DNA from 2 places in the Arthrobacter sp. Ld5 genome. Region 1 is predicted to be linked to the other one. Evidence: predicted binding sites of a transcription regulator. Region 1 holds the regulator's gene; the other holds the start of a gene.
The links. The regulator Rex, encoded in region 1, represses fermentation and respiration genes when NADH is low (regulators of the CRP and FNR family bind a similar motif). The targets are predictions, from matches to a motif close to CTTGTGAANNNNTTCACAAG.

Region 1 (15,228 bases):
CCCGTGCAGGAACTCGCCGACCAGCCGGCCGGTGTACAGGCCGTCCGCGACCTCCCCCACGGTGCCGAGGGCCCCGGTGAGGCCGAGGCGTCTCGCGATCACGCCGGCGACCTCCACGGGGGTCCCGGTCACCAGCCAGACCTGCCGGTGCGCGGTCAGGTGCTGCTCGGCCAGGGCGCGCGCCCCGGGCCAGATCTTCGAGGCGATCATCTCGTCGTAGACCTCCTCGCCGAGGGCCAGGACGTCCTCGTGGGCGATCCCGATGGCGAAGGCGAGGGCGGCGTCGCGCACCGAGTTCACATCCGTCATCGTCTCGCCGCGCATGATGAAGCGGAGCTGTTTCCAGGCCAGGCCCGCGGCGAAGCGCAGCGTGAACGCCTTGCGCTGGTACATCTTGCGGCCCACGTGGAAGAGGCTCGCGCCGCGCATCAGCGTGTTGTCCACGTCGAAGAAGGCGGCCTCGCCCTCGACGGTCGCCGAAGGCTGGAGGGTGGGGTGCGTGACCCGCGCGGCGTCCGGCATGCCCCCGAGTCTAGTTCTTCGGCAGGACACCCCGACGGCTCGTCCTGCCGGTCCGGTCTCCTCCGCCGAGGCCGGTCGGGCGCAGTACCGTGGAGGGATGGAAACTCCCGCGGAGACGCCCGGCGCCGGCGTCGTGCTCCTCACCCGCCCCGGGTGCCATCTCTGCGAGGACGCCCGCGTTGTGGTGCGGAGGGTGACCGGCGACCTCGGCCTGGGCTGGCGCGAGGTGAGCGCGGCCGAGCACCCCACGCTCGGCGCCCGCTTCGCGGAGGAGCTGCCCGTCCTGTTCATCGACGGCGTCCAGCGCGACTTCTGGTCGATCGACGAGGCGCGGCTGAGGCGGCTGCTGACCACCCCCTGACGAGCCCTCGCCGGGCCGGCCCCGCACCCATGCACGCCGCCCGTCATCCGGCTTGGAGGCCCCGCTCCGGCGGCATACAGTGGTTGTACTTCCGCCCCCGACGCCGAGGGATCACGGAACCGCGGCTCCCGCACCGGGCGCGGCGGTGCGAGCAACGGAGCCGATGACAGTGACAACGCCGGACATGCCAGGCCTTCGCCGCGTGGACGACGCGGCGCGCCACATCCCGCCGGCGTCGCTCGCCCGTCTCACCATCTACCTGCGGGCGCTGAACTCCCTGCTCGCCGAGGGTATCGAGCGGGTGTCCTCCGAGGAACTCGCGGACGCCGCCGGCGTGAACTCGCCCAAGCTCCGCAAGGACCTCTCCTACCTCGGGTCCTACGGCACCCGCGGCGTCGGGTACGACGTGCAGTACCTCAACCGGCAGATCTCCGTCGCCCTCGGGCTGACGCTCGACTGGCGCGTCGCCATCCTGGGTGCGGGCAATCTGGGACGGGCGCTCGCCGGGTACTCGGGGTTCGGTTCGCGGGGCTTCGAGATCGTGGCGCTCTTCGACGCCGACCAGCTCGTCATCGGCTCCGAGGTGGGCTACCTGCGGGTCAGCGCCGTGCACGACCTCGAGGCCGTGCTGGAGCGCACCCGCACCAACATGGCGGTACTCGCGGTCCCGGCGCAGGTCGCCCAGGAGCTGTGCGACCGGCTCGTCGCGGCCGGGATCTCCAGCATCCTCAGCTTCGCGCCCGTGGTGCTGCAGGTGCCGCCGCACGTGCAGCTGCGCAAGGTGGACATGTCCACCGAACTGCAGATCCTGGCCTACCACGCACAAAGGGCGCAGGAGCCGGACCTCGGTCCGATCTCCCACGCCCAGTAGTGCCGGAGGGCCCGGCTCCCGTGCAGTGGCCTCAGTACCCGAGCTTCTGCGGCGCGAAGTACGGCCGCGACGGCTTCAGGTAGGTCAGGACGACGCCGGCGACGCCGAGGATCAGGATGATCACGCTGAGCGCGATCGACAGCCCGGACACCGGCACGGCCTCCTGGCCCGAGGCCTCGATGGCCTGGTTCGCCAGCGGCAGGAGCAGCAGGCCGCCGACGGTGACCAGTACATTGAGCGCCATGAGCACCGTCGCGGTGATGCGTGCCCAGTTCCGGCCCCGGCGGATGAAGATCGCCAGGACGACGTAGACCGCCGCGGTGAGGGCCGCGAAGAGCACCTGGAACACCATCTGGACCGGCGCTCCGGGGCCGTCGGGGATCTCCGTCAGCGAGAGGATGGAGGCCAGGAAGTGCAGGATGCCGGCGGCGAGGATGAGGTAGTAGGCCCGCTGGACCTCTTTGGGTGCCGGTCCCTTCTCGGTGAGGCCGGGCGCGGCCGACGTCGGGTAGGCGTAGTTCGGGGACTGGGCGCCGGCGTCCTGCCGGCCGTAGGGCGACGGGGCCTGCTGGGACGGGGGAGTCTGGCCGCCGGCCGATCCCGGTGCGTTCCAGCCCGCCCCGCTGTCCTGTCCGTTCGGGGTGTCCTGTGGTGTGCTCATCGTTGCGTCCTCCGCTGATCGAGGGGTGGTCATCCTGCCGATGGTGCCCCCATGGACGCGCGCATCGTGGATGTGGTCACCGTCAGCCTAGTTCCCGGGCCCCCGGAGGACGCTCGACGAAACGCCGACGGCCGGCGTCGTCGGGAGGACGACGCCGGCCGTCGGGCCTGCAGCCGGGCGCCGGGGCCCGGGGCGACGGATCAGACCGTGGCGACCGCGGGGGCCACGAAGGCGGCCTCGATGGTGATGGTGACCTTGTCGCCGACCAGGACGCCGCCGGCCTCGAGGGCCGCGTTCCAGGTGAGACCGAAGTCCTTGCGGGAGATGCTGGTGGAGGCGGAGACCCCGGCGCGGGTGGCGCCGAAGGGGTCCACGGCCACGCCGTTGAACTCGGCGTCCAGGACCACGGGCTTGGTGATGCCGCGGATGGTGAGGTCGCCGTTGATCCTGTAGGTCTCGCCGGAGCCCTCGTGGGAGGTGGACACGAAGGTCATCTCGGGGAACTGCTCGACGTCGAAGAAGTCGGCGCCCTTGACGTGGCCGTCGCGGTTCTCGTCGCCGGAGGTGAAGGAGGCGGTCTTGATGGTGGCGGAGATGCTCGAGTCCTCGAGGGAGGAGCCGACGGTGAGGGCGGCGTCGACGTCCTGGAACGAGCCACGGACCTTGCTGATGCCCGCATGGCGGACGCTGAAGCCCACCTCGCTGTGGGAGGGATCGAAGGACCAGGTGCCGGCGGTGAGGCCTGAGGGGACAGTCATGGAGAACTCCTGAGGATGGTGGCGTGCGGATGCTTACATGAAGCAGAAGCATGCATATGCATGTTTTATTCCTGACTTTGGTCGAAGCTTCAACTGATTCGGATGCGGGAGTCGATTGGCCGTCGCGTACGGCATGCGCGAAACTGGATGGATGCAGCGATCAACCGTCCACCTGGTGCGCCACGGTGAGGTCCACAACCCCGAGGGGGTCCTCTACGGGAGGCTCCCCGAGTTCCATCTCTCCGATCTCGGCCGTCGGATGGCGGCGCAGATGGCCCGGCACTTCCAGGAGCGGCGGGACGACGGTGCCGACATCGTGCACCTCGTGGCCTCGCCGCTGGACCGCGCGCAGGAGACCGCGCAGCCGCTCGCGGACGCCCTCGGGCTCGCCATCTCGACCGACGAACGGATCATCGAGGCGGAGAACCGCTTCGAGGGGATGTCGGGGATCAAGAGCCGGATCCGTCAGCCCCGCAACTGGCCGTTCCTCGTCAATCCCCTCCGCCCCTCCTGGGGTGAGCCCTACCACGGGCAGGTGGAACGCATGATGGTCGGCATCCACGACGCCCGGCGCCGGGCCCTCGAGCTCAGCGCGGGCAAGGGCTCGGACCGCCCCGCGGAGGCCGTCCTGGTCAGCCACCAGCTCCCGATCTGGGTGACGAGGCTGGCCGCCGAGCACCGCCGGCTCTGGCACGACCCCCGCCAGCGCGAGTGTACGCTGACGTCCGTCACGTCCCTCGACTTCGAGGACGGGGCCATCCGTCGGGTGCGCTACGCCGAGCCGTGTGCGGACCTGCTGCCCGAGGCGGCGAATGTCCCCGGCGCGTAATAGAATTACTACACGTCGTAGAATTCAACGGAAGAAGCCGTGACCCCACCCCTCCGTCCCGTACCGCGCCGCCGCCTGCTCAGGCTGCGGATGGCGCTGGCCTTCGCCGTGCCGCTCTCGCTCGCCGTGACGTCCTGCGCGGCGGAGGATCCGCTGGCGCAGCAGGCCGCCGCCGGGGACGGCAAGAACTACATCGCCGGCGACGGCTCGGTCACCGAATACGCGGCGAGCGACAGGGGAGAGCCCGTCGAGGTCTCCGGCACCCTCTTCGACGGTACCTCCGTATCGAGCTCGGACTGGGAGGGCCAGGTCACCGTCCTCAACTTCTGGTACGCCTCCTGCGCCCCCTGCCGTGAGGAAGCCCCCGACCTCGTCTCGCTGCACGACGACTACGCACCGCAGGGCGCCGCCTTCTACGGTGTGAACATCCGCGACGAGAAGGCCACGGCGGAAGCCTTCGAGCGGAGCTTCGGCATCCCGTACCCGAGCTTCGCCGACAAGGACGGCGGCGTACTGCTGGACATGACGCGGTACGTCCCGCCGCAGGCTGTCCCCACCACGATCGTGCTGGACCGCGAGGGGCGCGTCTCGGCGCGGATCCTCGGACTCGCCGACCGCAGCACGCTCAAGGCCCTGATCTCCGATGCCCTCGCTGAATAGCGCGCGGGTCCGGGAGCGCGGATGACGGGGCCGTCGGTTGCGCCGGTGCCCCTCGCCGTGGGCAACGCCTTCGCCGACGCCGTCCTGAACGGTTCCATGCTCCTGGCGCTGCCCGTCGCGCTCCTGGCAGGTCTCGTCTCCTTCGCCTCGCCCTGCGTCCTTCCGCTGGTCCCCGGGTACCTCGGGTACGTGACAGGACTGACCGGCGTCGATCTCGAGAAGCAGAAGAAGGGCCGCATGCTCGCGGGGATCGGCCTGTTCGTCGTCGGTTTCTCGGTGGTCTTCATGGCCTACGGGACGCTCTTCGGCCAGCTCGGAGCCTTCCTGCGGGTCTCGCAGGGCTGGCTGCTCCAGGCGCTCGGCGTGATCGTGATCCTCCTCGGCATCATCTTCATGGGCGGACTCTCGTGGTTCCAGCGGGAGAGCCGCATCCACGCCAGGGTGCCGGCGGGTCTCCTGGGCGCTCCGCTGCTCGGGTTGACCTTCGGGCTCGGCTGGGCACCGTGCATCGGGCCCACGCTCGGCGCGGTGCAGCTGCTCGCCATCTCCGGCAACGACGCCACCGCCCTGAAGGGCGCTGTTCTCACCTTCGTGTACTGCCTCGGGCTCGGGCTGCCGTTCCTGCTGATCGCCCTCGGCGTGCGGCGCGGGATGGGTGCGCTCGCGTTCTTCCGGCGACACCGGCTGCTGCTGCAGCGCTCCGGGGGTGGGCTCCTCGTGCTCGTGGGCGTCCTCATGGTCACGGGCGTCTGGAACCTGTGGATCACCCAGCTGCAGGATCTGCTGATCGGCAACGTCGTGCTCCCGATCTGATCGCGGGCGCACCACGGCACGGAATCGAATCGACTTGATGGAAGGCCCACAGTGAAGCAGGACCTCACGCAGGACACGAGGGACAGGCCGGGCGCACCGACGTCCCGGTCCGACGTCGTCCTGCCCTCCCTCGGGTTCCTCGGGACCCTCCGGTGGGCCTGGACACAGCTCACGAGCATGCGCACCGCGCTGTTCCTGCTCCTGCTGCTCGCCGTCGCCGCTGTTCCGGGCTCGCTGTTCCCGCAGCGCCCCGCGAATCCCGCCGTCGTCACGCAGTACATCGAGGACAACCCGGACACGGGGCCCGTCCTCGACTGGTTCCAGCTGTTCGACGTCTACTCGTCGGTCTGGTTCTCCGCCATCTACCTCCTGCTCTTCGTCTCGCTCATCGGGTGCGTGATCCCACGGGCGATCGCGCACTTCAGGGCGGTGCGCTCCAAGCCGCCCCGCACGCCGAAGCGGCTCTCGCGACTGCCCGTCCACGGCACGCTCGAGGTGCCGGCGGATCAGGCCCGCGGCGCGGGGCTCACGCCCGCCGCCGCCGCCGAGCAGGCCGCGGCCCTCCTCCGGAAGCGCGGCTACCGCGTGGATGTGCGCGACGCCGGGACGGACCGCCCCTCGGTGGGCGCCGAGCGTGGACTCGCCAAGGAACTCGGGAACCTCGTGTTCCACACCTCCCTCATCGGGGTCCTGGTCTCGGTGGCCGTCGGAGGGCTGTTCGGGTACAACGGGCAGAAGATCGTCGTCGAGGGTGACAGCTTCGTCAACACCCTGATCGGCTACGACTCCTTCAGCCCGGGCTCCAACTTCTCCGACGACCGGCTCGAGCCGTACTCCCTCCGGCTGGACTCCTTCGACGTCCGCTTCGACCGCGACCAGGAGAGCCACTACGGGCAGCCCCTGGACTTCACGGCGAACGTGACCACGCAGGACGGCCCCGGCGCGGCCGAGGAGTCCCGGGTCCTCAAGGTCAATGCGCCGCTCACGATCGGCGGGACGAACGTGTACCTCGTCGGCAACGGCTATGCCCCGGTCGTCACGGTCCGCGACGGCGAGGGCAACATCGCCTCGGAGGGGCCGGTCGTCTCGGTCCCCTCGGACGGCCTCTACACGTCGCTCATCGTCATCAAGGCACCGGACGCCAAGCCGGACCAGCTCGGGTTCGTGGGGTTCTTCCTCCCCACCGCGTTCGTGGACGAGCAGGGCGTGTCCTTCTCCCGCGACCCGGACCCCTTCAACCCGCAGCTCAACCTGAACTCCTACTACGGGGATCTGGGGCTCGACGACGGCACCCCGAAGAACGTGTACGTGCTGGACACCGAGGACCTGACGGAACTGAACAGCCGGACCAGCGACGACGGCGGGATCGTGCTCGGCGTGGGCCAGACCTACGACCTGCCCGAGGGCAAGGGATCGGTCACGTTCGACGGGCTGAAGCGGTACGTCGCCCTCGACATCCACCACGATCCCGGGGAGGTCGGTGCGCTCGTCTTCTCGACGCTCGCGCTGCTCGGCCTCACGGCGTCGCTGTTCATCGGTCGACGGAGACTCTGGGTCCGCACCGCCGAGCACCCCGACGGCCGCCTCATGGTCGAGTACGGGCTGCTCGCACGCGGCGAGGACCACCGGCTGCCCGCCGAGGGCCAGGCCGTCGAGAAGCTGCTCAGGGACCGCTGGTCGGTCCCTGACAGCGGCACGGGGGAACATAAGGTGCCGGAGGCCGCGTCGGCGGCAGGCACGCAGCAGTCGCACCACAACGCAAAGGACAACTGATGCCACAACCAGTCAACGCAGAGCTCGGGCAGGTCAGTGAGCTCTTCATGCTGCTGGCCTCCATCGCCTATGTGGCGGCCCTGATCTTCTTCGTGCTCGACCTCGTGCGGTCGAGCACGACCATCGGCTCGCTCGAGACCCGTCTCGCCGAGGAGCAGGCCACGCCTGCGCTCGCCGGCGTCGGGGGGCGGAGGGGCCCGACGTCGACCGCCGCGCCGACCGCCCCCGCCACGGCCGACGACTCGATGGACTACGGCTCCGGGCCGCGGCGCGGCGCCGCGCGCATCGCCGTCGCCCTGACGGTGCTCGCCGCCGTCATCCACGGCGCCGCCGTCCTCACCCGGGGCGTCGCGGCGAACCGCGTGCCGTGGGGCAACATGTACGAGTTCTGCACCACGGGCGCATTCCTGGTCGCCGTGATCTTCCTGGTCACGCTCACCCGCAAGGATCTCCGCTTCGTCGGGTCCTTCGTAGTCGGTCTCGTCGTGGTCATGCTGTGCGCGGCAACCGTCGGGTTCCCCACCCCCGTGGCACGGCTGATCCCGGCGCTCCAGAGCTACTGGCTGATCGTGCACGTCTCCATCGCGGTCGCCGCCTCCGCCCTGTTCACCATCACGTTCGCCATGTCGGTGCTGCAGCTCCTCCAGTCCTCGCGGGAGGCCAAGATCTCCGCGGGCAAGGCGGACTCGGCCCGGTTCCTGCGCCTCGTGCCGTCCGCGCTGAGCCTCGAGAACCTCGCCTACCGCCTCAACGCCATCGCGTTCGTCGGCTGGACCTTCACCCTCATGGCCGGTGCCATCTGGGCGGAGCAGGCCTGGGGCCGGTACTGGGGCTGGGACACCAAGGAGGTCTGGACCTTCGTCATCTGGACCGTGTACGCCGGGTACCTCCACGCGCGTGCAACGCGGGGATGGACGGGGACGCGCGCCGCGTGGCTGTCGATCGTCGGCTACCTCTGCATCGTCTTCAACTTCACGATCGTCAACATCTACTTCTCGGGCCTCCACAGCTACTCGGGGGTCTAGGCGGACAGCCCGGCAGCCGGCCCCGGCCAGGACATAGGAAGAGCCCCGCAGCTCCTGCTGCGGGGCTCTTCCTGTGTCCTGGCTCCCGTCCGCGCGGGAACGGACTCCCGTGCCGGCTGGGACCCCGTCAGGGCTGGTGTGCGCCTGTCGGACCGGACCCGGCGTCGTCGTTGCCGTCGCCGTCGGGCTTGCCGTCCTGCACGGGCTTGTTCTTCCCGGCCTCGCGGGCCTTCGCCTCGCGCTCCTTCTGCTCCTGCTCGCGGCGGCGCCGCTCCTGCTCACGGGCCTGCTGCCATCGCTGGGCCTCGAGGTTCTGCAGGAAGGCGGGATCGTCGTCGGGGGCGGTCGGCTGGCGGGACGCCGGGCGGCGCGGACCGGGGGGTCGCTCGGTGCGCGGGCGGCCCAGCAGGAACCACATGCCCGCTCCGATGAGCGGCAGCAGCAGGATGGTGATGAACCACGCGGTCTTCGAGATGCTCCGCACTTCGTGTTTTCGGCTCATGACGCAGTCGATCAACGCGTAGATGATGACGGCGACTCCGAGGATCGCGGCGAACAGCAGGAGGCGGGGCATGCGCCAATTGTAGGCGAGTAAACTTGGAGCGTGCCCTTCCTCAAATTCACCGCCCTCCGGCTGCTCCTGATCGTCGTCTTCTACGTCGCGTGCGTGCTGCTGGGGCTCGGACTCTTCCTCTCGGCGATCGTTGCCGCCGTCCTCGCGTGGTGCGTGACCTACCTCTTCGCCCGGGATCTCCGGGATGCCGCCGCGGCCACCCTGCAGCGCCGCATGACGCCGGGCGCCCCGCCGGTCCGGACGGCGGTCGAGCTCGACGACGCCGCCGCCGAGGACGCACTCGATCCCAACACGCCCGTCAACGCGGACCGCAAGCCCCGCCGCGACGCGGCCTGATCCCCGCTCCCGGGGGCGTCGGGGCGGGAGCCCCGCCGGGTCCGGACGTCCAGCTGTACTGCCCGGGCAGGACGGCTAGCCGAGGGTCCGCGTCAGCACGATGCCCGCCGCGAACAGGATGCCGAAGGCCAGGCTGATAAGCCCCGTCTGCTTCAGGACCGGGATCAGGCTCATGCGCTGGCTGCCCGTGAGCATCAGCCGGCTCGGCCTGAGGCACGCCGGGACGAGCAGCAGGACGAGCAGCATCCACGGATACTCGCCGCTCAGGAGCAGCGGCAGCAGGACGGCGGCGGCGAGCATCATCACGTAGCTGATCCGTGCGGCGGTGTCCCCGAGCCTCACGGCCAGGGTCCTCTTCCCCACGGCGGTGTCGGTCGGGATGTCCCGCACGTTGTTGGCCATCAGCAGGGCCATGGCGATCAGTCCCGTGCTCACCGCGCCGATCCACGCGGCGGCGCTGAGCTGGCCCGCCTGCGTGAACGTGGTGCCGAGGGTCGCGACCAGCCCGAAGAACACGAAGACGAACACGTCGCCCAGCCCGAGGTAGCCGTACGGGTTCTTGCCACCCGTGTAGCCCCACGCCGCCGCGATGCAGCCCACACCGACGAGCAGCAGGATCCACGACGCCTGGGACAGCAGGATGAGGCCGAGCCCGGCCAGCATGGCGAGGCCGAAGCAGGCGAACGCGGCGAGCTTCACGTGCCGGGGCTGCGCCGCGCCCGAACCGGTGAGCCGCAGCGGGCCCACGCGGACGTCGTCCGTCCCGCGGACGCCGTCCGAGTAGTCGTTCGCATAGTTCACGCCGACCTGCAGCAGCACCGAGACGACGAGCGCGAGCGTCGCGTTGAGGGGCCTGAAGGACCCCAGCCCGAAGGCGGCCGCGCTTCCGGCGATCACGGGGGCGAACGCCATCGGCAGCGTGCGGGGGCGGGCTCCTTCGAGCCACTGAGCGGCAGTCGCCACGGGTCGGTCCTTCGGGTCGGGGAGGTACTGCGGAATGGGGTCGGACGCCTACGCGCGTTCGAGGAGCGCCTGGATGGTCCGGCGGTCGGGCTTGCCGCCCGGCAGCAGGGGGAGGGCGTCCAGCATCACGACGGCCTTGGGCACGGCGTGCGCTCCCAGTTCGACGTGCACCGCCTGCCGGACGACGTCGGCGTCGACCTCGCCGACGATCGCCGCGGCGACGGCCGTGCCCCACTCCTCGCTGCGGATCCCGAGCACCAGGGCCTCCTCGACGCCGGGCAGCGCCTGGATGACGTCGGAGACCCTCGTCGCCGAGACCTTCAGCGCCCCGGTGATGATGACGTCGTCGAGCCGGCCGTGGACGGTGACGGAACCGTCCGTCGCCACGTCCCCGGCGTCGTCGGTCACGAACCAGCGCCGGCCGGATGCGGAGACGAACTTCTCCTCCGTGAGCCCCGGTGCATCGAGGTAGCCGTCGGCGAGGACGGGGCCGGCGATGCGCAGGCGGCCCTCCACCGACCGGAGTTCCACGCCGTCGAGCGGTGTGCCGTCGTAGACGCACCCGCCGCAGGTCTCGCTCATGCCGTAGGTCTCGACGATCGTCAGGTCCTGGCTCCGGGCGAGGGACCGCAGGGACGCCCCGGCGGGAGCTCCGCCGAGCAGGATGGCGTCGAAGCGGCGCAGGACCTTGAGCGTCTCGGGGGACGGGTCGGCGAGCAGGCGGTGCAGCTGGGTGGGGACCAGGGAGGTGAACCGGACGCGGTCGGTCAGTTCGGCCGCGGCGTCGGTGAAGGCCTGTGGCGTGAACCCCCCGGAGGTGTCCATGACCCAGGGGCGGGTCCCGGCGTACAGGGAGCGCACGAGGACCTGGAAGCCCGCGACGTAGTGCACCGGCAACGTGAGGAGCCACTGGCCCTCGGCCTTCAGGGCGAACGCGGTGCCCATGGCCGAGGCCGCGAGCGCGTCGACGCCGAGCATGGTCTGCTTGGGGGTCCCCGTGGATCCCGAGGTGCTGATGACCGCTGCGATCCCGTCGTCGGGCAGCTCCCCGGCGAACACCTGATCCGCCGGCGTATGCGGGGCGACGGCGGGACCCTCGCCGGCGAGTGCCGCGGCGAGGGGCGTGAGCAGCTCGAGGGCGTCGAAGCCCGCGGGGGTGTGTACGGGGAGGAGTTCCACGCCGCTCCTAGAAGTAGTAGGGGAAGGATGACCAGTCCGGGGAGCGCTTCTCGAGGAACGCCTCCTTGCCCTCCACCGCCTCGTCCGTCATGTAGGCGAGGCGGGTCGCCTCACCCGCGAAGACCTGCTGGCCGGCGAGGCCGTCGTCGGCGAGGTTGAACCCGAACTTGAGCATCCTGAGGGCCTGCGGACTCTGGCGGGCGATGTCCGCGGCGTACGCGAGCGCGGTCACCTCCAGCTCCTGGTGATCCACGGCCTCGTTGACCGCGCCCATGGCCACCATGTCCTGCGCGGAATACTCGCGGGCGAGGAAGAAGATCTCCCGCGCCTTCTTCTGGCCGATCTGGCGGGCCAGGAGGGCGGAGCCGTAGCCGGCGTCGAAGCTGCCCACGGTGGCATCCGTCTGCTTGAACCGGCCGTGCTGCGCCGACGCGATGGTGAGGTCCGCGACGACGTGCAGGCTGTGGCCGCCGCCGGCGGCCCACCCGTTCACGACGGCGACGACCACCTTCGGCATGGTGCGGATCAGCCGCTGCACCTCGAGGATGTGCAGCCGGCCGGCCCGCGCCGGGTCGATCGTCTCCCTGGTCTCGCCCTCCGCGTACCGGTAGCCGTCGCGGCCGCGGATCCGCTGGTCGCCGCCCGAGCAGAAGGAGTGGCCGCCGTCGCGGGGGCTCGGCCCGTTGCCGGTGAGCAGGACGGTGGCGACGTCGGGCGTCATGCGGGCGTGGTCGAGGGCCCGGTACAGCTCGTCGACGGTCCCGGGCCGGAACGCGTTGCGCACCTCGGGCCGATTGAAGGCGATCCGCACGGTGGGCAGGTCCCGGAGGACGCCGCCGTCGGCGCCGCGCTCCACCTGCCGGTGGTAGGTGAGGTCCGTGAAGTCCTCGAAGCCCGTCACGACCCGCCAGCGGGTGGGGTCGAAGATGTCGGATACCTTGGCGGGGAGCTCTGCAGTCACCCGTCGAGTCTAGCGGCGCGGGCACGCCGGGGTACCCGGTCCCGCGGTCAGGCGATGCAGAACTCGTTGCCCTCGGGATCGAGCATCACGTACCAGGCGTGCGGGCCCTGGGAGTGCCGTTCCAGATAGCGGGCGCCGCGCGCCTCCAGCCGCGCCCGCTGGGCGTCGCGGTCGGCGCCGTCCAGGTCGACGTCGATGTGCATGCGGTTCTTGGTGGTCTTCGGTTCGGGCACCGGCTGGAAGAGGATGCGCTCCCGGCCCGGGCGGCCGACGTCGTCCGCCCGGCAGATGGCGGCGCCGTCCTTCCAGACCCGCGTGCCGTTGTGGGTGACCACGTCCGACTCCCGCGCGTAGCCCTGCGCGATCATCCGGTCGACGAAGGCCTCGTCGGTCGGTTCGACGGTCCAGCCGAGCGTCTCCGCCCACCAGTCCGCCTGGGCGTGCGGGTCCCTGCAGTCGATCGTGATCTGGATGGTGAAGGGCATGACGGAAGGCTAGGACGTCGGGCAGGGGATGGGAAGGGCCCCCCGCACCACGGCCCCGCAGGGGCGGTTGCTACGCTTCGGCCATGGATGCGACCCCCTCCACCGGCCTCACAGCGGACACGGCGGCCGCGCTCCCGGGCACCGGGCCGGCGACGGTGGCCGCTCCGTGGGACGGCGCGGTGAACGCTCGGGACCTCGGCGGTGTCGGAGGCTCCGTCCAGCCGGGTCGGCTCTACCGCATGGGCCGCCGCGAGTGGCTCACGGAGGCTGGGTGGCATCAGGCCTGGGCACAGGGCGTCCGGACCGTCCTCGATCTCCGCCACCCCGTCGAGATCGGCCGCCGCGGAACGGATCCGCTCGTCGACCCCGCTGCCCTGGAGCGGTTCACGTTCCTCAACCTCCCCACGGAGGACCAGGCGGACGAGGAGTTCATGGCGCTCTGCGGTCCGTATCTCAGCTCCCCGGAACACTACGGCGAGAACCTCAGGCGGTGGCCGGAGAAGTTCGCCGGCATCGCCCGCGCCTTCGTGGCGGCTCCGGCCGGGGGAGTGGTGGTGCACTGTGCTGCCGGGAGGGACCGCACGGGGCTCGTGGTGGCGGTGCTGCTCCGTGCGGCGGGGATCGGCCTGTCGGAGATCGTCGCCGACTACGAGCGGGCCGTCATCACGATGAACGAGCGCCACCGCGGCCAGGCGACACCGCACGAGACACCGAAGACCGATGCCGAGCTCGCGGTGTGGCTCGCCCGGGCGCGCGGGCAGCTCGAGGGCCTGCTGTCATCGCTCGACGCCGGACGATACCTCCGCGACGCCGGTCTGACGACGGCGGAACTCCGCGGCGTCAGGGCGCGCCTGACGCACTCCGTGCAGGCCCCCTAACGCTGCAGCTGGGCGAAGTTCACGGAGCTGCGCACGGCGGGGAAGTAGCCGGACCGGTAGCCCTCCGCCGTCGGGTGCAGATTGTCGATGGCGCCGGGCTGGAAGGTGATCCAGGGATCCGCGGACCCGAGTCCGTGCCCCTCGAACTTCTGCACGAGGTCGACGAACGTGAAGCCGTGGGCCTCGGCCCGGTCCCTGATCACCGCGTTCACGGCGTCGGTCGCGTCGTTGAATGCGGTCTGCGACGCGACTGGCAGGAGCACGGGCATCCCCGCCTCGGGGGAGAACAGGTGCGGATAACCGGTGACCACCACGGTCGCGCCGGGCGCCGCGGAACCGATCGTGCTGTACAGCGTGTCGAGGGTGCGCCCGAGCGCCGGCAGGGCCGTGGCGTTCTGGACGGCGATGAACTGCTTGCACTCCGCGACGGGACGGGTGGCACACACACCGGCGACCTGCCCGAAGCCCGCGTCGTTGCCGCCCGCGGAGATGGTCACGAGGTCCGTGGACGGGGAGAGGGCACCGACGGCGGCGACGCGTGCCACCTGTTCCGGCAGGTCCTGGGGTCCTCCCGGCTCGGTTCCCGCCTTCGCGCCGGCGCAGGTGGCGTCGGCCACCAGGTCCACCTGCTTCTTCGAGTCCAGGATGCCGGGCAGGCCGAGGGGCGACTGGCCGCACGCGTTCACGTAGGAGCCGGCACCGAACCCCGAGGCGTACGAGTCCCCGAGCGCCACGTAGGCCAGCGGTGCCGGCGGTGCGGCCGCGGCGGGGCCTGCAGCACCCCCGATCAGGGCAGCCGAGGCCGCCGCGGCAAGGGCGGCGAGCCGCGTGGACCTGATCCTGGTGGTGCGCGTCGTGAGGTTCATGGGCTCACCGTACCGGGGATCGGCCTGTCCAGCAGCAGGTTGGTGATGCGGAGCGTGCACAGGCGCCGTCCGGCGTCGTCGGTGATCAGCACCTCGTGGGTGGTGAGCGTACGGCCGAGGTGGATGGGCGTGGCCGTCACGGTGACGGTGCCCTCCCTCACGCTGCGGTGATGGGTCGCCGAGACATCGACGCCGACGGCCGTCCTGCCGAGCGTGGAAGCGTGGATCACCGCGGCCCAGGACCCCACGGCCTCACCGACCGCGAGGGATGCGCCGCCGTGCAGGAGCCCGAAGGACTGGCGGTTCCCCTCGACCGGCATCGTCGCCACCACCCGGTCCACCGACTGTTCCACGATGGTGACCCCCATCCGCTCGTCGAGCTCTCCGAGGGTGATGGTCCAGGGGGGTGGGGCTTCGTCGGTCACGGCGTGTTGCTCCTGTGGTTCGGTGCGTGAGGCGGGGATGCCCGCCACTCTAGTGCCGGGCGATCACGATCCCTGACAGGCGCCTCCCATAACGATTAGGTCACGGCTCCCGCCGCGCCCCCTCGCTGACCTGCGACGACGCTGGTTATGCCCGCGGAGAAGTGCCCGTGGAAGCGCTCCCACTTGACAGTGTCCTACGTCACAGCAACGATGGATGACACAGCGTGAGAGCGCTCCCACCGGATTCGTCCCGCGGAACCGCACTCCTCACCGCTACCACCACCCGCA
Region 2 (15,228 bases), 120 kb from region 1:
GGTGGGGTGATGGGTCAGAGGGCCACGCGGCGATACTCGAACCCGAGGAGGGACGCCGCTGCCTTGACGTCGACCGCGCGGTGCCCGACATAGAGCCCAGTAGCAAGAATGAATCGTTTCAGAAGCACGATTCATATCGAATACTAGGCCCGGGCCACATCACCGTCAACAGCCTCGGCCCGGGCCGTCAGCCGCGGCTGCGGACTGCCCCTCGCCCGGCCAGCAGTCAGCTGAGGGAAGGGGCTCTTGCCCCGGTACTCCCGCGCTCCACCAGCTCCGGGTCGAAGATGACCTGCCGCCGCCGCGAGGGAGGCCCCTCGATCTCCTCGAGGAGGAGCTCCACCGCTGTCCGCCCGATGAGTTCCGTCGGCTTGCGCACGCTCGTGAGGGGCACCACCGTGGAGGCGGCGAAATCGATGTCGTCGTACCCGATCAGTGCCAGATCCTCGGGAATCCGCAGGCCCCGGATCAGCAGGACCGCCTGCATGACGCCGATGGCGAGGAGGTCGTTGGCGCAGAAAATGCCATCCGGCAGCTCCTCGTGCCGGCGCTGGGCGATCACCTCCCCGACATCCCGACCGGCCAGGACAGTCATGGCATCGGCGTCGAGGACCTCGAGCTCTGCGCCGTCGTACTCCTCGACCGCCTGGCGCGCGCCCGTCAGGCGGTCCGCCACCTGGCGGTAGTCGGCCGTTGTGCCCACGAACGCGATGCGCCGTCGGCCCGCTTCGAGCAGGTGGCGCACGGCGATGTAGCCGCCGGCGACGTCGTCCACCGACACCGAGCTGCAGCGCCGCTGCGGATCCACGCGATCCACGAGCACCACGGGCGTGCCGCGCCGGCTCAGCCCCTCGATGCGTGGGCCCACGTCCCCGACGGGTGAGATGAGCATGCCCTGCATGCGCTGCTGCTCGAAGACGTCGATGTACCGGGCCTCCCGACCGGCATCCTGCCCGCTGTCCCCCAGCACCACCGTGCTGCCGTGCTCGGCGGCGCAGTCCTCGGCGGCCCGGGCCAGCGAGGAGAAGAACGGGTTGCCGACGTCGAGCACGATCAGGCCGATGGTGCGGCTCTGGCCGGCCCTCAGCTGCCGGGCGGCATCGTTGCGGACGAAACCGAGGGCGTCGATCGCCTCCTGGACGCGTTCCCTCGTCGCTGCAGAGACCCGCGCGGGGTGGTTCAGCACGTTGGACACCGTCCCGATGGCCACCCCTGCGCGGTCGGCGACATCCTTGATGCTGATCGGTCGGCTGTCCATGAGTACCAGGCCACCTCGAAGCTCGGGTCCGGCGGCGGCGCCGTCAGGACTGTTGACACTCGGTCTCCAGCAAGGATAGCTTTGAAACGTGCCAATGAAACGATTCAAAAGCACGGCAATTCCTCTTCCCCCTCGGACCCGCCTCCGGGCGCAGGGGGAACCCCGAGAACCGCCGCACAGGTGTGATGGAGCACCCGGCGGCCACCGCACTGGAGAGAGCACATGACTGTCATCGACGATATCTCGGCGGAGCTGGGCCAGCTCGCCATCGAAGTGCCCTCCTGGGCCTACGGCAATTCCGGCACCCGCTTCAAGGTGTTCGCCACGCCGGGCACCCCGCGCACCGTCGAGGAGAAGATCGCGGACGCCGGCATGGTCAACCGGCTGACCGGTCTTGCCCCGAGCGTCGCCCTGCACATCCCCTGGGACAGGGTGGACGACTACGGGGTCCTCGCCTCCTACGCGGCGGACCACGGTATGCGGCTCGGCACCATCAACAGCAACACCTTCCAGGACGACGGCTACAAGTTCGGCAGCCTGACGCACAGCGACGCCGCGGTGCGGAACAAGGCCATCGACCACATGTACGAGTGCATCGAGGTCATGAATGTCACCGGCTCGCGGGACCTGAAGATCTGGCTCGCGGACGGCTCCAACTACCCGGGCCAGGCCGATATGCGCTCCCGCCAGGACTGGCTGCAGGACTCCCTCCGCAAGGTGTACGACCGTCTCGGCGAGGACCAGAGGCTGGTCCTGGAGTACAAGTTCTTCGAGCCGGCGTTCTATCACACGGACGTCCCGGACTGGGGCACCTCCTACGCGCACTGCCTGCAGCTGGGCGAGAAGGCCCTGGTCTGCCTCGACACCGGACACCACGCGCCGGGCACCAACATCGAGTTCATCGTGGCGCAGCTCATCCGCCTCGGGAAGCTCGGCTCCTTCGACTTCAATTCGCGCTTCTACGCGGACGATGACCTGATCGTCGGTGCCGCCGATCCGTTCCAGCTCTTCAGGATCATGGCCGAGGTGGTCCGCGGCGGCGGCCTGGACCCGGCGAACGGGATCGCCCTGATGCTCGACCAGTGCCACAACCTCGAGGAGAAGATCCCCGGGCAGATCCGCTCCGTGCTGAACGTCCAGGAGATGACCGCGCGTGTCCTGCTCATCGACCGTGCCGCACTGACCGCGGCGCAGGAGTCGGGCGACGTGCTCGGCGCCAACGCCCTTCTGATGGACGCGTTCTACACCGATGTTCGTCCCGGCCTCGCCGCCTGGCGTGAGTCGAAGGGCCTTCCCGCGGATCCGATGGAGGCCTACCGCGAGAGCGGTTACCAGGAACAGATCAACAGCGAACGACAGGGCGGCCAGCAGGCCGGATGGGGAGCATGAGCGTGACGACGACGACAGGGTCCGCGACCACCACCCCAACGAACGGCGTAGCCGCTATTTCCACCCATCCGACGGTCGACGAGCTCATCGCACGCTCCAATCGGCTCGGTGCCGACAAGCGCACCACGAACTACGCCGGCGGCAACACCTCCGCCAAGGGTATGGGCGTGGACCCGGCCACCGGTGAGGACGTCGAACTGCTCTGGGTCAAGGGCTCCGGTGGTGACCTCGGGACGCTCAAGGAGTCCGGGCTCGCCGTTCTGCGCCTGGACCGCCTACGGGCACTGCGGGGCGTCTACCCGGGGGTGGAGCGTGAGGACGAGATGGTCGCGGCCTTCGACTACACCCTGCACGGCAAGGGCGGTGCCGCGCCGTCCATCGACACCGCCATGCACGGCCTCGTGGACGCCGCGCACGTGGACCATCTGCACCCCGACGCCGGCATCGCGATCGCCACGGCGGCCGACGGCGAGGCACTCACCGAGGCGATTTTCGGATCCAGGGTCCTCTGGGTGCCCTGGCGCCGTCCCGGTTTCCAGCTCGGACTCGACATTGCCGCTCTGAAGGAGGCCAACCCCGAGGCCATCGGCACGATCCTCGGCGGGCACGGCATCACCGCCTGGGGCGACACGTCGGCGGAGGCCGAGGCGAACTCGCTGGAGATCATCGAGACTGCTGAGCGCTACATCGCCGAGCACGGCACGGCCGAGCCCTTCGGCCCCGCCCTCGATGGCTACGCCGCACTGCCCGAGAAGGAGCGCCGCGCGAAGGCAGCGGCTCTCGCCCCAACCATCCGCGGCCTCGCCTCCGCGGACAGGGCGCAGGTGGGCCACTTCACCGACGACCCCCGCGTCCTGGACTTCCTCGCCTCCGCCGAGCACCCGCGCCTCGGCGCCCTCGGCACCAGCTGCCCGGACCACTTCCTGCGCACCAAGGTCAAACCGCTCGTCCTCGACCTCCCGGCCGGCGCCGACGTCGAGAGCTGCCTCGAGCGCCTGCGCGAACTGCACACCGCGTACCGTGCGGACTACGCCGCGTACTACGCCCGGCACGCGACGCCGGACTCCCCCGCCATGCGGGGAGCCGACCCGGCGATCGTACTGGTGCCCGGCGTCGGCATGTTCTCCTTCGGCGCGAACAAGCAGACCGCCCGCGTGGCCGGGGAGTTCTACCTCAATGCCATCAACGTGATGCGCGGCGCAGAAGCGATTTCCAGCTACTCCCCCATCGAGGAGGGCGAGAAGTTCCGCATCGAGTACTGGTCCCTCGAGGAGGCCAAGCTCGCCCGGATGCCGAAGCCGAAGTCGCATGCGGGGCGCATCGCGCTCGTGACGGGAGCGGCGTCGGGCATCGGCAAGGCCATCGCCACCCGCCTGGCCGGCGAAGGCGCGTGCGTGGTCATCGCGGACCTGAACATCGACAGCGCGACCGCCGTGGCCGAGGAACTCGGCGGTCCCGACGTCGCCGTCGGCGTGCAGGCGGACGTCACGGATCCGGCCCAGGTGCAGGACGCCGTGAAGGCGGCGGTGCTGGCCTTCGGTGGACTCGACCTCGTGGTGAACAACGCCGGCCTGTCCATCTCGAAGCCGCTGCTCGAGACCACGGAGAAGGACTGGGACCTCCAGCACAACGTCATGGCGAAGGGCTCCTTCCTCATGTCGCAGGCCGCCGCGAAGGTCCTGATCGAGCAGGACATGGGCGGGGACATCATCTATATCTCGTCCAAGAACTCGGTGTTCGCCGGCCCGAACAACATCGCCTACAGCGCCACCAAGGCCGATCAGGCCCATCAGGTACGCCTCCTCGCCGCCGAACTCGGCGGCTACGGCGTCCGCGTCAACGGCATCAACCCCGACGGCGTGGTCCGCGGCTCCGGCATCTTCGCCGGCGGCTGGGGCGCCAAGCGGGCCGCCGTCTACGGCGTGGAGGAGGACAAGCTCGGCGAGTACTACGCCCAGCGCACCCTCCTCAAGCGCGAGGTGCTGCCCGAGAACGTCGCCAACGCCGTCGCCGTCCTGACCAGCGCCGAACTCTCGCACACCACGGGGCTGCACATCCCCGTCGACGCCGGCGTCGCCGCCGCGTTCCTGCGCTGACATGGATGCCGGTTCGACAGCGGTCTTCGTGGCCGTCGACATCGGGGCGTCCTCGGGGCGGGTGATCCTTGGCAGGATCACCCGCCCCGAGTCCGGCGGAACAGCAGCGACGCCCCGGATCCAGATGGAGGTCGTGCACCGGTTCCCCAACGGCGTCGTCACCCTCGACGGGCATCTGCGGTGGGACTTCGATGCGCTCCTGGAGGAGGTTCTGGTCGGGCTCACCGAGGCGGCGAGAGTCTCGAACGCCCAGGGCGAGCGGGTCATCAGTATCGGGATCGACACCTGGGCCGTCGACTACGGCCTGGTGGACCCGGCGGGTGACCTGACGGCTCAACCGGTCAGCTACCGGGACGACCGCACTCGAGCGACCATCGACCAGGTACACCGACGGATCGATCAGGCACGCCTCTACAGCACGACGGGCCTGCAGTTCCTGCCCTTCAACACGGTCTACCAGCTCGCGGCAGAGAAAACGCTGGACGGGGTCCAGGCCCTGCTGATGCCCGACCTGCTCGCCTACCGGCTCACCGGTGAGCGCCGCACCGAATCCACGAACGCCTCCACCACGGGATTGTTCGATGCAGTGGCCGGCGAGTGGGCCACCGAGATCCACGAGGCCCTGGGGCTCCCCAGGGACCTGTTCCCGCCCCTGGTGGAGGCAGGTCGATCCATCGGTGCCCTGCTCCCCGGGGTAGCCGAGCGCACCAAGCTGCCGGCATCGACGCAGGTCGTCGCCGTCGGATCCCACGACACCGCATCAGCCGTCGCCGCGGTACCCGCCCAGTCGCCGCAGTTCGCCTACATCTCCTCGGGAACATGGTCGCTGGTCGGGCTGGAACTACGGCACCCGGTCCTGACGGAGGCGAGCCGGGCCGCGAATTTCACGAACGAGCGCGGCGTCGACGGAACCATCCGCTACCTGCGCAACGTGGGCGGCCTCTGGCTCCTGAGCGAATGCCAACGCACCTGGACGGAGCAAGGCATGGACGAGCCGCTCACCTCCCTCCTCACTGCCGCAGCCGCCCTGCCGGCGGGCGGACCGCAGGTCGACGTCGACGACCCTGCCTTCATCGCTCCCGGTGGCATGCCGCAACGTATCCAAGAGGCTGCCGTCGGTGCCGAACACAGTGCCCCGGGTCGGCCCGCAGCAATCGTTCGGTGCATCCTCGACAGCCTGGCGCTCGGCTACGCACGAACCATCGCCGACGCTGAGCGTCTCACCGACGCACGAGTGGACGTAGTGCATATCGTCGGAGGCGGATCCCAGAACCAACTCCTCTGTCAGCTGACAGCCGACGCCACCGGCAAGCCGGTCATCGCAGGGCCGGTCGAAGCGACGGCGCTCGGCAACCTCCTCATCCAGGCCCGGGCCGGCGGTCAGATCGACGGCGACCTCAGCAGCCTGAGAGACCTCGTGGCAGCAGGAAGGGAACCGGCTTACTACGAGCCACGCCGCACGGCACCGCCCAGCACTGCAGACCTCACATCCGTCCCCCTTGGAAGGACCATCGCGTGATCAAGCGCCAACTTCCCGTTCCGGCCGAACTGCTCGAACTCATGCAGTTCAAGAAGATCGAACTCAACGGCAAGAAGCGCCGGCTGGACTCCGCGCTGACCATCGCGGACCTCCGCACGATCGCGAGGCGCCGCACCCCGAAAGCCGCGTTCGACTACACCGACGGCGGTGCCGAGGGCGAGCTGTCCCTGAACCGTGCCCGGCAGGCGTTCGAGGACATCGAGTTCCACCCCTCGATCCTCCGTCCCGCCGAACACGTCGACACCTCGGTGGAGATCCTCGGCGGACCCAGCGCCCTCCCGTTCGGAATCGCACCGACCGGATTCACCCGCCTCATGCAGACCGAGGGCGAGACCGCCGGCGCCGGCGCAGCAGCCGCCGCCGGCATCCCCTTCACCCTCTCCACCCTCGGCACGACCTCGATCGAAGGCGTCAAAGCAGCGAACCCCACCGGACGCAACTGGTTCCAGCTCTACGTCATGCGCCAGCGGGAGATCTCCTACGACCTCGTCAAACGCGCCGGCGAGGCCGGCTTCGACACCCTCATGTTCACCGTCGACACCCCCGTGGCGGGAGCCCGCCTGCGCGACAAGCGCAACGGCTTCTCCATCCCGCCCCAGTTGTCGATCGGCACCATCCTCAACGCCGTGCCCCGCCCCTGGTGGTGGGTCGACTTCCTCACGACCCCGAGACTGGAATTCGCGTCCCTGACCGACACCGGCGGCACCGTCGGGGACCTGCTGAACGCTGCCATGGACCCGACCATCAGCTACGACGACCTCGCCATCATCCGTGACCTGTGGCCCGGGAAGATCCTCATCAAGGGCGTCCAGAACGTCGAGGACTCGGTGCGCCTCGTGGAGATGGGCGTCGACGGGATCATCCTGTCCAACCACGGCGGCCGCCAACTCGACCGCGCTCCCATCCCGTTCCATCTTCTCCCGCGGGTCGTCCGCGAGGTCGGATCCGACGCCACCATCATGGTCGACACCGGCATCATGAACGGCGCCGACATCGTCGCCTCCATGGCACTCGGCGCGAAATTCACCCTCATCGGCCGCGCCTACCTCTACGGGCTCATGGCCGGAGGCCGCCAAGGCGTGGACAGGACCATCACGATCCTCCGCGACGAGATCGAGCGCACCATGCGCCTCCTCGGCGTCTCCCACCTCGGCGAACTCGAGCCGAAGCACGTCACCCAGCTCACCCGCCTCATGCCCATTGCCGCAGCACGGAGTGAAATTCAGAGCGCGGTCCCCGGGTAGGCGGACCAGCCACCCCCACCCGGTGCCGAGCCCCGCGGGACAGGCCGCTGGCGGTAGCCTTGGGAGTGATGGATCCTCATGTACAGACCCCCGACCAGCCGCACCGCACCCAGCCCGTGTCCTTCGTCCGGCGGGGCTCCCGCCTCCAGGGCAGACGACGCGAGGCCTGGGACGAACTGGCCGAGGCCTTCCTCCTGGAGGTCCCGCGCATCGAGAACGCCGATACGTCCGTGGCACCCGGCTTCGTCCTCGACGTCGAGGCCGCCTTCGGGCGGTCCGCGCCGCTCGTCGTCGAGGTGGGGTCCGGCCTCGGTGAGGCCATCACGCATGCGGCCGAGCTCGATCCCGACCGCGACTACCTGGCCCTGGAGGTCTACCGTCCCGGGCTCGCCCAGACCATGCTGCGCATCAGCCAGAAGGACCTGACGAACGTCCGCACCGCGCAGGTCAACGCCGCGGAGGCGTTCGCCGGGATGATCCCGGCCGCCTCGGTGTCCGAACTCTGGACCTTCTTCCCCGACCCCTGGCACAAGGCCCGCCACCACAAGCGCCGGCTCGTGAAGGAGGAGTACGTCGAGCTCGCCGCCCGCGTCGTCGCACCCGGCGGGCTGGTCCGCATGGCGACCGACTGGTCGAGCTACGCCGTGCAGATGCGGGCGGTCCTCGATGCCAGCGAGGCATTCGAGAACCTGCACGCCGGCGAGCGGCGCGGCGCGGACAGCCCGCTCACCCAGGTCTGGGAGAGCGGCGTAGAATCGGTGGTCGGCGGCGCCCCCGTGCGGGAAGGCCGCGACCCGGTGAGCACCGGGAACACCGGCGTCAACGAGGGGACGGACACCCTCGGCGGCTGGGCTCCCCGCTTCGACGGCCGCCCCCTCACCAGCTTCGAGAACAAGGCCATCCAGGCCGGACGCACGGTGTTCGACCTCACCTACCGCCGCCGCTGAGCGGCCGCCAGCACCGGGGGATGCAGGAATCATGGGTATTTTCAGTCGCCGCAGGACGTCCGCCCGGAGGGCCGGGACGGATCCGATCGAGGCCTTCTGGCGGTGGTGGGCCGACGACGGCGAGGACCTGCTGACCGACGCCACGCGGGCCGGGGACTTCGACGCCTACGTGGAGGTCATGACCCGGCGCGTCCGGGCGATGGCGCGCGGACTCGAGTGGGAGACCCGGACGGGCACCGGATCCGAGCACACGCTCTGCGTCTCCAGCGGCGGCGACGCGTCGCTGCGCCCGGTGGCGGAACGCTGGTACCGGGCGTCCCCGCCGCCGGGCCCGCGCTGGGACTTCGTGCCGGCGCGCAGCGCCAAGCCGGACATGCTGGAGTCGACCATCACCTACCGCGGCCGGACCTTCGACCTCCGCCGGACCCGCGTGCATGCCGCGGTGACCCGTGCGGGCGACGGCTTCATCGTCTCGGTGTACAACCCCGGCTTCACCGGGCAGTGGGACGACGAGTACGGGCTGTGCGTCCTGCTCCTCGAGTGGCTGCTCGGCGAGGACGACGTGGAACGCTGGGTGCGCCGCATCGACTGCATCGTCCACGACGTCGTGGACAGCATCCCCGCCGCGGAGCTGCCGGCCCGGGTGGCGGACCTCGCCCGCACCCTGCCCGCGCCGAGCTGGCTGCTCATGCAGGGCACGCTCGGGGCGGGTGATCCGATCCTCGTGCGGGTCCGGCGCCCGCTGCGCTGGATCGACCACCCGCGCTTCGACCTCCACACGGCGCTGCGGGTGCCGTTCGACGCCGACGAGCAGGGCCTTCCCCGCCCCGCGGCGTTCGATGCCCTGAACGACCTCGAGGATTCCCTCGTGACGGCCCTCGGGATCCGGGGGATGCTGGTGGCCGCCGAGACGTCCCGGGGCGTGCGGACCTTCCACTTCTACTCCGACGCGGAGGACCAGAACGGGCGGGACGTGCTCGACGCCGCGGCCCGCGAGCAGCGCACCGTCACCGCGAAGCACACCCTCGATCCCGGCTGGAAGAGGGTCCGGGACTTCGCCTGACGGCCCTGGCCCGGAGCGCACAGGCACGGCGGGGCAGGCGGTCGGCGGGAGCGCTCAGCGGGCCGGCGGTGGGGTCAGAACGACGACGACGGCAGGTCCCGTTCGCCGTCACGGATCGCGCCGACGATGCGTCCTGCGACGTCCACCGGGTCCTTCCCCTGCGGCAGCCTCGGTGCGTCGCCGGCGATCGGGCGGGTGGCGAGGCCGGTCTCGGTGTGGGGCGGACGGGCGTCCAGCACGCGGACCCCCTGCCGGCGCAGCTCCAGCGTCAGCGCCTTCCCGTAGGCGCTGAGCCCCGCCTTGGTGGCCGAGTACGCGGCCATGCCCGCCGTCGGGCTCTCCGCAACGACGGCGCTGATCTGCGCCACGAAGGAATCCTTGCCCAGCCTCGGCCCGACGTCGCGCATGAGCCGCATCCAGCCGAGCAGGTTCACGAGCACGAGTTCGTCGAGGGTGTCGTCGTCGACCTCCAGGGCCGGCCCGAACGCGACGACGCCGGCGGCGAACACGACGCCGTCGAGTTCCCGACCGTAGACCTCCGCGGCGATGTCCGCGGGCCCCGACGGCCTGGCGAGGTCCGCGGCGACGGTCCCGACGACGGCCTCACCCAACTCGTCGGCGAGGTCCGCCAGCTTCTTCTCCGAGCGGCCGGACAGCGTCACCCTGGCCCCCTGGGCGACGAGCTGCCGGGCCAGTTCCGTCCCGAGGACTCCGGTGGCACCGACGACGAGGACGTGGGAACCACTCAGCTCAGTCATGGCCAGAGTCTAGCAACGCCCGCTACGCTTCCCCGGGGGCGGGACCCGGGGACCTGGCGGTGCTGCGCGGGATCAGTGGGCTGCGGGCGGGTAGCGCCGCGCGTTCCTCCGTTTGAGCGCCTCGAGCTCCTGCTGTGTCGCGGCTTCGGCCTCGAGTTCCTCGAAGGCCTGCTGCAGGCGCGGGGACGACGGATCGGTCCAGGAGAGCTCCTCGCGCGCCTGCGCCTGGGCCTCGAACCGCCGCACCTCGAGTTCGGCGTTCCGGCGTGCGGCGTCGATCGCCGCCGCGTCCCGCGAGGAGGAGGCGAGGGCGTCGTGCACGCCGATGGCGGCCTGCGCGGCAGCACGCCGGGCCAGCATGGCATCGTACTCCATGGCGTTCTGCTGCACGCGCTGCTCGAGCCGCCGGACGTCCTGCTGGAGCGTGCGGGACTGCTCCTCCGCCTCCCGGAGCTGCCGGGTGAGCGTCTCCAGCCGTCGGCGGGCGGTCATCGACTCCCGGATCGCGGCCCGCGCGGCGTCGTCGTCCCCCCGCTGGACTGCGGCCGCGGCCGCTGCTTCCACCCGGTTGAGGTAGGCGGCGGCGTCATTGGCGGCCAGGCCCACCCGGTGATGGTGCGCGGCGACGTCCGCGGCGCCGCGACGCGCCTGGTCCAGCAGCGAGTGCTGCGTCGCCTGGGCGTTCTGCGCCTGGACCCTGGGGTCCTGCTTCGCTTCGACGGCCGCATTCCGGTTGGCCCGCACGATGCGCGTGATGCGGCGTTTGATCGACATTGCTCGGACCCCCGGCTGGTTGGTGTGTGGTTATCTTCTCGAACCTCTCATCACGACTGCCCGCTCCCGTAGCTGTCCCGCCAGGCGCCCATGGCCGAGATCTCGGTGCGCAGACGGGTGGTGGCGCGCTCGAGCTGCAGCGTGTCGATGGACCGGGAGGTCTGCAGGAGGCTCCGGCGCAGGTCGGCGGACAGTTCGTCGAGGGCCTGCGCCTGGGCGGACAGGTCCCTGGTCCACTCCTGCTTGAGCGCCCGGTTGGGCTCCCGGTCCGCGGCGCGCAGCATGTTCTCCAGGGCAGCGGCCGCCTGGTCGATCTCCGCGGCGGCCCGCGGCAGGTCACCCACCGGGCGGCCCTGCGCCTTCGCCTCCGACAGGGCGAGGTGCGTGGCGCGCGAGGACCGTGCGAGGTTGCCGATCAGCCGGGCGGGCTCCCGGGTCAGCGGATCCGGGGAGTACGCGCGGGCGGCCAGCATGCTGCGCTCCCGGGTGCGCTCGATGATGCGGGAGCTCCTGACCTTCCGCACCATGACCCATCCGGCGACGCCCGTGCCGGCGCCGAGGGCGAGGAGCACCCCGAGACCGACGGCGAAGGCTTCGACGAGCTCCTCAAACATGACGGTGTCCCGAGATGTGGTTCATCCATCCAGTCTGCCCGGCTCCCCTGACAAATTCCACCCGTCAGGGGTTATCCCATCCCCGGCGGGCGGGGGCCAGGACGCCGGGAAGACGCCACACCGCGACCCCCGGGCCGCGGCCCGAGATCACGAGCGCGTCCTCCGCCTCCTCCGCCGCGGCACGCCGGGGATCCGGGCCGACCGGCCGGGCGTCCGCCCACGGGCCGGGCAGCAGGTCGAGTGGCACCCGGACGCCGTCGTGGTCCGCCCGGGCGGCCACGACCACGAGGCTCTCCTCCGCGTGTTCACGCGCGAACACGACGACGTCGGGCGTCGCGGCCAGCCAGCGCACCGCCCCGTTGCGCAGGGCCGGGGCGTCGCGGCGGAGTGCCGCCAGGTCCGCGATCAGGGCGCGCGCGTCGGCGGGCCGGCGGTCGAGGTCCTCCCACGGCATGGGCGTCCGGGCGTCCTCGCCGTTGGTGCCCCGCAGTCCGAACTCGTCCCCGGCGAAGAGCGTGGGCAGCCCCGGCAGCAGGAAGGCGAGGGCGAGACCGACGGCGGCGCCGCCGTCGATCATCACCGAGGAGGCGCGCGCGGTGTCGTGCGTGTTCAGCGCCGTCATGTTCTGCGAGCGGACCCGCCACGAGAACCCGGAGGACAGCGCCGTGTGCGTGGCGACGAGGTCGCCGCCGTCGATCCGGGGGACGCCGGGGGCGGGCGTGCCGAAGAAGTTGATGCCGGCCGTGGCCTGGTCCCCACGGGCCAGCCACTGCCAGAGCGGGCGGGTGAAGTTGGAGTAGGTCATGCCGCCGTCCCACGTGCGCCTGGAGAGGTCCTCGGTGGCGTCGCCCGTCGACTCGGCGAGCAGCATCAGCCCGGGCCTGACGGCGTCCATGGTGCCGCGGATGAGCCCGGCGACCTCCCGGTTGAGGTCGACGTTCCCGTGCCGCCCGGTCATGTTGGCGACGTCGATGCGCCACCCGTCGAGGTTGTAGGGCGGGAGCAGCCACTTCGCCACCACCGAGTCCGGGCCCTCGACGAAGCGCCGGCGCAGTTCCACGGAGGACCAGTCGAGCTTCGGCAGGCTCGGGACACCGAACCAGCTGGCGTACTCCGTGCCGTCCTCGCTGAAGTAGTAGAAGGCGGCCTCCTCGCAGGTCGGATCGGCGGCCGCCTTCAGGAACCAGTCGTGGGCGTCGCCGGTGTGGTTGACAGTGAGGTCCCCGAGGACGGCGAGGCCGCGGGCGTGGGCGGCCTCGACCAGCCGGACGAGGGCGGCGTTCCCGCCGAGGAGCGGATCGACCTCGTCGAAGGTCGAGGCGTCGTACCGGTGGTTGGACCGTGCGGGGAAGAACGGCGTCAGGTACAGGACCGTCGCGCCCAGTGACCGGATGTGGTCGAGGCGGTCGACGATGCCGTCGAGGTCTCCCCCGTAGACCTGCCGGGGCGTCAGCTCCCCGCGGGGCTGCACCGGCTCGTCCCAGGCGCAGCCGACCGCCCAGTCGGGCAGGGCATCGAGCGGCACGGCCGCGGAGGACCGCGCGAAACGGTCGGGGAAGACCTGGTAGATCACGGCGTCGCGCGCCCACGGTGCGGGCGCCAGCCGGCAGTCGATCCGGAAGTCGTCGCGGTCGGGGGTGTCCCGGCGGGACGGGCCGACGGCGTTGAGCCACCGGAGCACGGGCCCGTGGTCACCCGGCAGCTCGAAGAGGAACCGGTAGCGGAGGGTGGGGTTGACGGCGGTGACCCGCGCCTCCCAGCACGCCCAGGCGCCGTCTCCCGCCTCCCCCGGGAGGCGCCGTGCCTCGTCGTAGTGCCCCTCGCCGTCCCGGACGGACCGCACGAACACCCGTCCGGGCGCCCCCCACCGTACCGGGACCCGCACGCGCACCGCCAGGCTGTCGCCCACCGCCGGTGACTGGTCCGGCACGTACAGGGGCGAGCCGTCGTGGTGGGGCGCGAGGAACGGATCCTGCACGGATCAGCCCTTGACGGAGCCGGAGACGAGACCGGTGGTGATGTACTTCTGCAGGAAGAGGAACAGGGCCATGACCGGCACGGCCGCGAGTACCGCGCCGGCCGCGAAGACGCCCCAATTCTCCGACCGCTGCTGCGCCACGTAGGAGTAGAGGCCGACGGCGAGGGTCTGCGAGTCGGGGTCGGTCAGCACCACGCTCGCGATCACGAACTCGCTGCTCAGGCCGATGAACGCGAGGAGCCCCACGACCGCGAGGATGGGCGTGACGAGCGGCAGGATGATCGTGAAGAACACCTGCACGTGGCTGGCACCGTCGATGCGGGCGGCCTCGTCGAGGGACTTCGGGACGGTGTTGAAGAACCCGTACATGAGGTACGTGTTCACGCCCAGCGCTCCGCCGAGGTAGACCATGATCAGGCCGAGCTGGCTGCCGAGACCCAGCCACGGGACCACGTCGGTGATGGCGTTCAGGAGCAGGAAGATGGCGACGACGGCGAGCAGCTGCGGGAACATCTGCAGGATCAGCAGCGAGAGCAGGCTGACGCGGCGTCCCTTGAAGCGCATGCGGCTGAACGCATAGGCGGCGAGGGCGCCCAGGAACACGGTGGCCGCGGACGTCACCACGCCGATGATCATGGTGTTCACGAACCACCGCCCGAAGGGCCTGTTCGGGTTGGTGAACAGGGCCTCGAAGTTGCCGGTGTCGAACCTGCTGAACAGCACGTTCGAGCCGGCCATGGTGCCGTTGGAGTTGAGCGCGGCGGACAGCACGTAGAGCAGCGGGAACACTGCGAAGAGGGTGGTCAGCACGCCGACGACGTGCCGCCAGCCCTTGCGCCTGAACCACTGGCCGAAGGTGCGCCGGCGCTGCTCGGGGGCCCGGTGGGACCCGGTGGGCGCCGGGGCGGGGGTGACTGCCCGGGGATCGGTGAACGTGGTCATCAGTTGATGTCCTCCAGAGCCTTGGTCTGCCGGAAGCTGACGGCGGAGATCACGGCGACGATGATGAAGATGATGATGGACAGGGCGCTGGCCAGTCCGTAGTCGCGGCCCACCCCGGTGCCGAACGCGATCTCGTAGACCATGGTGATCAGGATGTCGGTGTGGCCGATGTTCGCCGTCGTGCCCGAGAAGCGGGGGCCGCCGTCGGTGAGCATGTAGATGACGTTGAAGTTGTTGAAGTTGAACGCGAAGCTCGCGATCAACAGCGGCGCGACCGAGACCAGCAGCAGGGGCAGCTTGATGGCCGCGAAGATGCGCCAGGCGCTGGCGCCGTCCATGCGGGCGGCCTCGTCGACCTCCTCGGGCAGGGACTGCAGGGCCCCGGTGCACACCAGGAACATGTACGGGAAGCCGAGCCAGAGGTTCACCACGAGCACGCTGACCTTCGCGAGCAGCGGATCCGTCAGCCACGGGATGTCCGCGCCGCCGAAGAAGGTGTTGTTGACGAAGCCGAACTCGGGATTCAGCAGGCCGGACCACACGAGGCCGGCGAGGAAGGCCGGGAAGGCGTAGGGCAGGATCATCAGGATGCGGTAGATCCGCTTGCCACGGAGGTCCGGCAGGT

Region 2: rhaI (L-rhamnose isomerase) is a predicted target of Rex. The motif match lies at 1,350-1,369, and genes of this name have one in related genera.

The regions. Positions count from the first base shown of each region.
Region 1 is NZ_JBPKBO010000022.1:339,900-355,127, forward strand. It holds gene ACSGDB_RS12325 (HAD family hydrolase) at 1-522, opposite strand, end outside; gene ACSGDB_RS12330 (glutaredoxin family protein) at 620-883, shown strand; gene ACSGDB_RS12335 (redox-sensing transcriptional repressor Rex) at 1,068-1,754, shown strand; gene ACSGDB_RS12340 (hypothetical protein) at 1,786-2,415, opposite strand; gene ACSGDB_RS12345 (YceI family protein) at 2,616-3,173, opposite strand; gene ACSGDB_RS12350 (histidine phosphatase family protein) at 3,325-4,002, shown strand; gene ACSGDB_RS12355 (TlpA family protein disulfide reductase) at 4,093-4,662, shown strand; gene ACSGDB_RS12360 (cytochrome c biogenesis CcdA family protein) at 4,720-5,475, shown strand; gene resB (cytochrome c biogenesis protein ResB) at 5,527-7,248, shown strand; gene ccsB (c-type cytochrome biogenesis protein CcsB) at 7,248-8,273, shown strand; gene ACSGDB_RS12375 (PLD nuclease N-terminal domain-containing protein) at 8,401-8,847, opposite strand; gene ACSGDB_RS12380 (DUF4229 domain-containing protein) at 8,878-9,183, shown strand; gene ACSGDB_RS12385 (1,4-dihydroxy-2-naphthoate polyprenyltransferase) at 9,259-10,146, opposite strand; gene ACSGDB_RS12390 (AMP-binding protein) at 10,195-11,325, opposite strand; gene ACSGDB_RS12395 (1,4-dihydroxy-2-naphthoyl-CoA synthase) at 11,333-12,286, opposite strand; gene ACSGDB_RS12400 (VOC family protein) at 12,334-12,771, opposite strand; gene ACSGDB_RS12405 (tyrosine-protein phosphatase) at 12,855-13,649, shown strand; gene ACSGDB_RS12410 (SGNH/GDSL hydrolase family protein) at 13,646-14,515, opposite strand; gene ACSGDB_RS12415 (hotdog fold thioesterase) at 14,512-14,883, opposite strand.
Region 2 is NZ_JBPKBO010000022.1:222,795-238,022, reverse strand. It holds gene ACSGDB_RS11915 (LacI family DNA-binding transcriptional regulator) at 227-1,258, opposite strand; gene rhaI (L-rhamnose isomerase) at 1,481-2,647, shown strand; gene ACSGDB_RS11905 (bifunctional aldolase/short-chain dehydrogenase) at 2,704-4,743, shown strand; gene ACSGDB_RS11900 (rhamnulokinase) at 4,745-6,262, shown strand; gene ACSGDB_RS11895 (alpha-hydroxy acid oxidase) at 6,259-7,527, shown strand; gene trmB (tRNA (guanosine(46)-N7)-methyltransferase TrmB) at 7,596-8,474, shown strand; gene ACSGDB_RS11885 (DUF695 domain-containing protein) at 8,506-9,537, shown strand; gene ACSGDB_RS11880 (SDR family NAD(P)-dependent oxidoreductase) at 9,612-10,295, opposite strand; gene ACSGDB_RS11875 (PspA/IM30 family protein) at 10,368-11,069, opposite strand; gene ACSGDB_RS11870 (hypothetical protein) at 11,120-11,683, opposite strand; gene ACSGDB_RS11865 (alpha-amylase family glycosyl hydrolase) at 11,748-13,661, opposite strand; gene ACSGDB_RS11860 (sugar ABC transporter permease) at 13,665-14,603, opposite strand; gene ACSGDB_RS11855 (ABC transporter permease subunit) at 14,603-15,228, opposite strand, start outside.